Regions from separate parts of the Brevibacillus sp. RS1.1 genome, predicted to be linked through region 1. Evidence: predicted binding sites of a transcription regulator. Region 1 holds the regulator's gene; the other holds the start of a gene.
What was found. Region 1 encodes CtsR, which represses protease genes until heat stress. Its sites were predicted from a motif close to ATGGTCAATAAAGGTCAAACA; they were not measured.
Positions count from the first base shown of each region.

Region 2: the regulator CtsR is predicted to act here: its motif matches at 2,592-2,612, upstream of clpP (ATP-dependent Clp endopeptidase proteolytic subunit ClpP).

Region 1 covers NZ_JABSVA010000015.1:58,292-62,712, forward strand. The annotation lists gene HP570_RS27265 (ATP-dependent Clp protease ATP-binding subunit) at 1-794, opposite strand, end outside; gene mcsB (protein-arginine kinase McsB) at 861-1,934, opposite strand; gene mcsA (protein-arginine kinase activator protein McsA) at 1,954-2,472, opposite strand; gene HP570_RS27280 (CtsR family transcriptional regulator) at 2,489-2,953, opposite strand; gene HP570_RS27285 (HAD hydrolase-like protein) at 3,142-3,828, opposite strand; gene HP570_RS27290 (MGDG synthase family glycosyltransferase) at 3,858-4,421, opposite strand, start outside.
Region 2 covers NZ_JABSVA010000021.1:6,218-10,638, reverse strand. The annotation lists gene HP570_RS28765 (branched-chain amino acid ABC transporter substrate-binding protein) at 164-1,399, opposite strand; gene HP570_RS28760 (copper amine oxidase N-terminal domain-containing protein) at 1,617-2,084, opposite strand; gene HP570_RS28755 (hypothetical protein) at 2,299-2,520, shown strand; gene clpP (ATP-dependent Clp endopeptidase proteolytic subunit ClpP) at 2,652-3,254, shown strand; gene HP570_RS28745 (H-type small acid-soluble spore protein) at 3,361-3,546, opposite strand; gene HP570_RS28740 (hypothetical protein) at 3,563-3,745, opposite strand; gene HP570_RS28735 (HPr family phosphocarrier protein) at 3,873-4,130, opposite strand; gene whiA (DNA-binding protein WhiA) at 4,180-4,421, opposite strand, start outside.

The DNA.
Region 1 (4,421 bases):
CGATCTTCGAACTCACCGCGATATTTGGTTCCCGCAACAACAGTTCCCATATCGAGGGTCATGACGCGCTTATCACGAAGGGTTTCCGGAATTTCGTTGTTCACGATTTTTTGGGCAAGACCTTCTGCGATAGCTGTTTTCCCGACACCAGGCTCCCCAATTAAAACAGGGTTGTTCTTGGTGCGTCTGCTAAGTACTTGGATCACACGCTCGATTTCTTTTTGGCGACCGATAACCGGGTCCAGACCGCCGTCACGAGCGATTGCAGTCAGATCCCTTGCCAAGCCGTCCAACGTCGGCGTATTCGCCGCTGGATTCCCTCCAGACGGTTGATGAGATGCCATCATTTCCGAGCTGCCCAGCAGCTGGAGTACCTGTTGACGTGCCTTGTTCAGGCTAACGCCCAAATTGTTCATGATTCTCGCAGCAATACCTTCTCCTTCACGGATCAAGCCAAGCAGAATATGTTCAGTCCCCACATAGGTATGACCCAGCTTGCGGGCTTCGTCCATCGACAGTTCAATGACCTTTTTGGCGCGAGGTGTATAGTTTGGTGTGTAATTACTACCGGACTGCTCTGTTCCTCGCCCGATTAACGACTCCACTTCGCTCTGGATTTTATCGAGGCCAAGCCCAAGTGATTGCAGTGCCTTCGCCGCAATTCCTTCGCCTTCTCGAATGAGTCCCAGCAGCACATGCTCTGTCCCAATATCTTTGTGTCCGAGACGAACCGCCTCTTCCAGGGCAAGCGCCAGTACTTTTTGTGCGCGTTCTGTAAAACGTCCAAACATCATATCGTACACCTCCGTATAACCGTGTTTTTTCTCTGTATGGTTAACAATTGCGTGATACCATTACGATTACTCTTGTGATTCTACTACGCGTAGACGTTCGCGGATCAGCCTTGCCCTTCTTTCGTCGCGTTGGTCCGGAGTGAGCTTTTGACCAGCGTGGTGTTGTAAAAAACCTGGCTGTGTCGTGACCAACAGTTCGTTTAAGACGAGCGGAGATACATTAGGAATGATGCCTAGATCAATCCCCAGACGTACATCTGACAGACGCTGAGCCGCTTCCTTGGACTCTACCGTGCGGGCATACATCAAGATGCCATACGACCGAAAAATCCGATCCTCCAAAGAAACCCGGGTGTGCTCCAGCAAGTAAGTGCGTGCCACACGCTCTTGCTCAATAATCTGTCTGGCCACACCGTAGAGATTGGAAAGGATATCCGACTCAGACATCCCCAGTGTGACCTGATTGGATAACTGAAAAAGATTCCCTAGAGCTTCGCTGCCCTCTCCGTAAATTCCTCTAACGACCAGACCAACTTGATTAATCGCCTGTAAAATTCTGCTGATCTGCTGCGTCATCACCAGAGCGGGCAGGTGCAGCATCACGGATGCACGAATTCCCGTACCCACATTGGTTGGGCAGCTTGTAAGATATCCTCGAGTTTCGTCGAACGCGTAGTTCAAGCTTTTCTCAAAAATGTCGTCTATCTTCGTACCTATTTCCCATGCCTCGTTCAAACGAAACCCGGGTAATAGTACCTGTATTCGAATGTGGTCTTCTTCATTAACCATAATGCTGACAGACTCATCTTCCCGAAGCAATACGGCACCTTTACGGGATTCCTCTGCCAAATGAGGGCTAATCAGATGCTTTTCTACGAGCACCCGTTTTTCTAACGGGTTAATTTGATCCATATGGATGACCTGAAGCTGATGCCGTTTGCGCATTGCCTCCGAATCGCTTACTTCCGTTACCTTTCTGACGACTTCCTCGGCCTGCGAGTCCGTTGCCAATAACGGAAAGGGGTGCTGGCGCAGGTTACGGGCGATACGCAGCCGTGTACTAATGACAATGTCGGAATCAGGACCTTCTCCTTTCATCCAATTGCTCCACGGGTTTTGCATAAACTGCTTTTGGGACATAACCAGCTAACCTCCCTTGCTACGATTGGGCCATTTTTTGTTCCAATGCTCGAATTCGATCACGCATTTCTGCTGCCTTCTCGAACTCTTCACTGGCGACATGACTTTGCAGCGCTTGCTTTAGTTGCTCCAGCTCTTTACGGATCTTCAGTTTGCCACCGGTACGCTCTGGTACTTTTCCACTATGCTGTGTGTTTCCATGAATCCGGCGGAAAAGTGGGTCCAGTCGATCCCCCAAAAAGGTGTAGCAATCACTACAGCCAAATCGGCCGCTTTTACTAAATTGAGCATATGTGAGTCCACATGTTTCGCATTGAAGCGGCTTATTCGTTGCCGTTTCGCGTCCATTCTTTTGCATGGGATCAAATTTTAAAAGTCCTGACAGGAGATTGTTGATGCTGAAGTTGTGAAAGCCGGTAAAGACGTCCCCTTTTTCATGAGCACATTGCTCGCAAATATGGTATTCGGTTTTTTCGCCATTGACGATTTTCGTCAAATGAAGTGTCGCCGGTCGTTTTCCGCATTCCTCACAGTTCATAACATCATACCTCCTTTTACTTCAACAAGATTGCCGCGATCATCTGCTTTAAAATATTTGCCCGCAAACGATCCCGCAATTCAGCTTCTAGAGTCAAAACGTTTCGCGAGGTAGCGATTTTCATCAAGGTGGCTTCTCTAATGTTGACTAACCCTTCCTCTAATAGTCTTTCTACGATCGCATTTCCCACACTCTGACTGATGCTCTCTCCAATCAGTTCTTCTGTTAGCAATTCCTGCAAGCGTGCTTTGCTGACAATCTGCACCTTGCGTATGCGAATATACCCGCCGCCCCCGCGCTTACTCTCTACGAGGTATCCTTTTTGAACGGTAAAGCGCGTATTGATGACGTAATTGATCTGAGACGGCACACATTGAAAATGGTCGGCAAGCTCACTACGCTGAATCTCGATCGATCCATTGGGACTGTTAGTAAGGATGCTTTTCAAGTGATGTTCAATGATGTCCGAGATGTTTCGCAAGTCATCGCCTCCTATTCCTATGTGTATGTTCTTATGAGGTTACCTATTGACTTTGACTATCTTTGACGTTAATTATAATGGGTTTAGTGCGTGCCCGCAAGTGTCCCTTACACATTCTAGTGTGGGCAAAAGAGGGTCGCTTGAAACTTGGACATGATCAACAAAAAAACCACTCCCTGAGGAATGGTTTATGCTTGTTCTTGCTTATTGGTGTCGATTGCTGGCAAATGATTCAGTAGCTGAGAGAAGCTGGTGATAATAACATCTGCCCCATCAAGCTCGCCTGGTTTCGCAAAACCAAAGTCGCATCCAATGGTAAATAAACCGTTTGTCTTGCCTGCTTCCACGTCGGAGTGACGATCTCCTACCATGATGGCCTGCCCAATTTTGTAATCAGACAACAATTTTGCAACCAGGTCATTTTTGGAATGCGTGCGGAAACGACCAGCCGAGTACAGGTCTGTCATCAACGGCTTTAACTCGTATGCCTGACAAATGGCATCGATGTACTCTTCCTGCCCATTGCTTGCTACAAATAAAGCAAATCCTTTTTCATGCAGCTTTTCTAAGGTTGATTTTACATCCGGATATAGCTCGGTCACTCGTTCTTTGAGTAACTGGATTTCGTTGTCTAGCAAGAAAGCATCTGCTGACCGAATGGCTTCTTCACTCGCACCCGGCAGTAATTTATCCCAGATCTGCTCGATCGTCATTCCCAGTACATTGATCAGTTCACGTTCGTCAGGGGTTTCCCCTTGCCATAGCCCTTTTTGACGAAGCTGGTCAAACGTTCGAATAAAAGCGGGGGTCGACAGCTTTTCTGTTTGCAGTAACGTGCCATCCATATCAAATAATATCGCGAATGGTACAGTCATGGGTTCCTCCATTTTGTCTGGCTAGGCAGCTATTCTACTTTTCCTGGCAACATATTCATATCATCCATGATAAACTCAGTAATTCGTTGTGCAGCATCTGGCTTCGAGATTTTTTGTCCCATTCTACGCATATATTCCACCTTGGACGGGCTATGCAATAGTTCATCGATAAAGTAAATCAACTGCTCGGATAGATTCGCGTGTACCGCACATCCATTATTGAGCAAAAAGTGGCTATTCCTCTCTTCCTGTCCAGGCAGAGGGTTGTAAACAATCATGGGTACCCGTTTACTCATTACTTCAGCTGATGTAAGTCCGCCTGATTTGGTGACAATTAAATCAGCCGTTTCCAGGTATTCGTGAAAGTTATTGATGAATTTTAGCGGAACGACTTCATGCCGATACGTACGATTTGTCACCTTATTGTATAGCTTGTCGTTTGTCCCTGTTAACACAAAGGTTTTCAGGGGAATGTTAATCTCTTCTAGCCCATCTAATACCTTTTCCATCGAGCCGAGACCCAATCCGCCCCCCGAAAGAATAATGCTCTTTTGTTCAGGAGCGAGACCAAGCTTTTGACGAATCAATTCGGG
Region 2 (4,421 bases), on a different contig from region 1:
CTCTTTCGGACTTTTGCTTCTGGGTGCCTTGGGTCTTGCTGCTGTGTCCTTGGTTTCCGCCATTCTTGGTATTTCGATTGTTTGACATCAGAATCCCTTCCTTTTCATTCTGGTATTCATGCCAAACGTAGTATGTCCCAAATGGCTTATTCATAATGAAGAATTACTTCGCTTCACCCATGAATACTTTCTTTCCGTCCTCATACTTGTACACGTATACGGAAGCAAAGTCGTTGTCGCCTTTTTCATTGAATGTTACGTTAACGAATTTTCCTTTGTAATCTTTGGTTTTGTGAACCGCTTCCAGCACTTGTTCACGCGTTGGCTTTTTGCCGCCGTTTGCTTTGATCGCTTCTTCCAGACCGTTCAGCATAACACCCATGGAGTCATAACCAAACGAAGTGAAGATCCCTACTTTGTTGCCAGTCGCGCTCTCGAAGTCTGTGATCCATTTCTTGCCGTCTTCGGTAGCACCAATATCGCCAACAGTAGAAGTAAAGACCACGTTATTGGCATTTTCTGCACCAGCAATTTTCACCATGTCAGCGGAGTCGTAGCCATCGCCACCCATGAAGACACCTTTGAAGCCTTTTTCACGTGCTTGCTTCACGATGATCCCTGCATCAGAGTAGTATCCACCGAAGTAGATCATCTCTGGATTTTTCGCAAGGATTTGGGTGATGATCGCACTATAATCCTTCTCGCCTGCTGTTACCCCTTCATAGCCGAGAACTTGTACGCCGTCTTTTTCAAATTGCTTTTTCACTTCTTCCGCAAGACCTTGTCCATAAGCAGCCTTGTCATGCATAACGAAAGCTGTTTTTACATTCAACTGATTTTTGGCAAAAATCGCAGCCTTGGAGCCTTGTTGATCATCACGCGCACAAATGCGGTGTACGATCTGTTTGCCTTGCTCAGTCAAATCTGATCCCGTTGCGGAAGGAGATACCATTACGAGCTTCTCTTGCTCGTATTGCGCTGCTGCTGTGATCGAAGCACCTGTTGTAGCATGGCCTACTACTCCGACTACATCAGGATTCGAAATCAACATTTGTGCGACTGCTACCCCTTGTTTCGGGTCAGCTTGGTCGTCTTGCGCGGACAATTGAACGTCAAAGCCAAGTGCTTTGAATGCCTCTGCCTTTTCTTTCAACGCATATTCAGCACCAGCTTTTGCTGTGCTTCCATAATCAGAATACTGGCCAGACATCGGACCAACTACAGCAACAACGAGCTTCTCAGTAGCGCCACTTGCACCGCCCGTGCTTCCTCCGCTATTGTTGCTCGGCTGTGGTGTCGCGCTTTGGCTACCAGTCCCCGCACCTCCACCGCAGCCCGCGAGCATTGTGCTCAGAGCAAATGTTGCAGCCAGTATCGACAATGATTTCTGTTTTTTCATAGCAAAAATCCCCCTCTTTATTTATGAGCAAACTATGAATCACAATCTTATTGTAGGATATTTTAGAAAATTTGCAATAGAAATGATTGAAAGAAGAATCCATAAAAAAACCCTCTATCGCTGTCTGCTAATAGAGGTGTACACATGTAGTATTGAGGCAAATAGCCACTTCTACGCATAGAAGTGGCTATCCTCATGAGAAGTATCCCATTGATTATTAGGAATTAATTGGAATGCTCAGCTTGTAAGTGAGCGTTTTTGCATCGTACTCTACTTTTGCACCCAATTCTTGGGCAATGAATACGAGGGGCACGAGCACTGCTCCGGTCACTGGACGTGGCGGATTTGCTACACTCGTTTCTTTGCCGTTTTTATAAGCAAAGTTTTGGTTTTCGTACATACGCAGAGCGTACTTGTTGTCTTTGGCTACCAACAGAGATTTAGTCGTGCTATCCCATGCTGCGCTACCACCCAAAGCAATCGCCAATGTGCTCGCATTCACATACGCAACACCATTTTCAGTAACGATTTCTTGTGGGAATGGGAACTCCTTGCCGTTTAGCTGAACTTTGATTTTTTGTTGTACAGCTGGTGCAGGAGCAGTTTGGGCAAACGCAGCCGTTGCCGCTACACTTCCTGTTAGAAGAGCTGCTGTCAGCATCATTGTAGAAAACTTGCGAAGCATAATAAACACCCCTTAAATATCATGAAATGAATTCCAATTTTGTATGATTCGACATAAATCAACTTTTTCCTTCTTTTTTATCCCATACATTTCCTATGTAATTCTCTCCCCAAACATGACAAGACTAGGAAAAAAATAAATATCCCACGAACAAATGTTTTTGTGCACAACCTGTGTATAACATTGTGGATAACTTTCGAAAGTGAGGCTTGCTATGGCAGGGGAACGTTTTTTTCTCATTTATCAAGAGGCCAGTGATGAAGAATGCTTATTGACCATTGAACCATACAAAGATCAACAGGAGCTGGCGGAAGCCATCAATCAACTGCAAGCCAAACAAATCGATGAATATACGATTATCAAGGGAAAAAAGATGAAAGCCACGCTGAAACTCGCCGTCGATTTAACCGAGGCCGATGAGAATTCCAAGGAATGAATGTTTTCCTTTTCGAGTAGGTTTAGACAGAGGGAATTTGGCAAACATGGTAGTGAGGGCGCGCACTTATGTGTTTGACCTTCATTGACCTTTTGTGTATGATATTGTTACAAAGAGAGGAGGAAGACTAGATGCATATGAATTTAATTCCAACCGTCATTGAACAGACAAGCCGCGGGGAACGTGCTTACGATATTTATTCCCGCCTGCTCAAAGACCGCATCATCTTTCTGGGAACCCCAATCAACGACACCGTAGCCAATATCGTTGTGGCACAGTTGTTGTTCCTTCAGGCGGAAGATCCGGAGAAAGACATTCACTTGTACATAAACAGCCCAGGCGGTTCTATTACTGCTGGTATGGCAATTTACGATACTATGCACTTCATCAAGCCTGATGTATCCACCATTTGTATCGGAATGGCTGCTTCCATGGGAGCATTCCTGCTGGCTGCTGGGGCAAAAGGCAAGCGCTTTGCTCTGCCAAACAGTGAAGTCATGATCCACCAACCATTGGGTGGCGCACAAGGACAAGCGAGCGACATTGAGATTGCCGCAAAACGTATCTTGAAGATGCGTGATCATCTGAACACCATCTTGGCTGAACGCACTGGACAGCCTTTGGAGCGCATCCAAAAGGATACCGATCGCGACAACTTCCTCTCTGCCGCTGAAGCAGTAGCGTACGGATTGATTGACAAAGTCATCACTTCCGAACCGTCTTCGAAAAAATAAGAGCTGTCGTAAAAAAACACTCGTGCCTGAACTACCGGCCGAGTGTTTTTTTATGCCGAGCAAACCCCTTGAGGTTTCCCTTGGTCTGCTCGGCTTTTTCGATGAATCATTGTGATACTTCCATTAACTGACTGACATAGACGGTTCGGCTATGCCCTGGATTTTTTTCCTCATGTACACGTGCTGTTGACGTTTTTTCGTCTACAGCATCGATCCAAACGGCTTGTCCATCGTACTCTACCTTGATATGGTCGTCGGATTTCATGATGGCTTGTGCTCTTGTTACATTCATAAGTGACTGACTCCCTCTATTGGTCATCGTCAAGAGCTTGCTTGGCTGACGTAGCCCCTGTCATCGTATCTACAGTCGTTTCTTCAATCAGGCCGTTTTGGTCGGAAACAACTCCGCCCCCCAGTCCCTCATTCACCATCCGATCAATGTCCATATCATAACAATCGCGGCCTTCGTAACACTTATCACGGTTACTCATGTCTCATTCCTCCTTCATGCAATATACATGGTTAGAAATGCCCTGACCGAAGTGAATTGATACATATTCATCAAGATGACCAACAAAAAAAGACACCTCCCTTAAGGGAAAAGTGTCTCTCGTGACTCTATTCTTCTTTGCTTACCAGATTCGTAAGGCTGCTGACTGCCTGGGAGGCATCCGGCCCTTCTGCCAAAATGGTAATTTCCGTTCCAGAGCTGATTGCGAGGCTCATGATACCCATGATGCTTTTCGCATTGACCTTCTTGTTGCCTTTTTCTACGAATACTTCCGATGCAAAACGGTTAGCTTCCTGTACGAAAAAAGCTGCTGGACGAGCTTGCAAACCGGTCTTTAACTGAACCACGACCTGCTGTTGAACCATGAATGGACCTCCTTACTAGTAGACTATTATCCTTTAGTATAACATGCATCTACATCGAAATATTTTGTTTTTCTCGTATTTTGTCAGCGATTTCGTTAATTTTCCGCAAGCGGTGGTTAATGCCCGATTTGCTCACTACTCCGCTTGGCACCATCTCGCCCAATTCTTTCAAATTGATGTCAGGATGAGCCACTCGAAGCTCCGCGACCTCGCGCAGACGTTTTGGCAAATTCTCCAAACCCATCTCTTGATCGATGAGCTGAATATTTTCCATTTGTCTGGTGGCTGCAT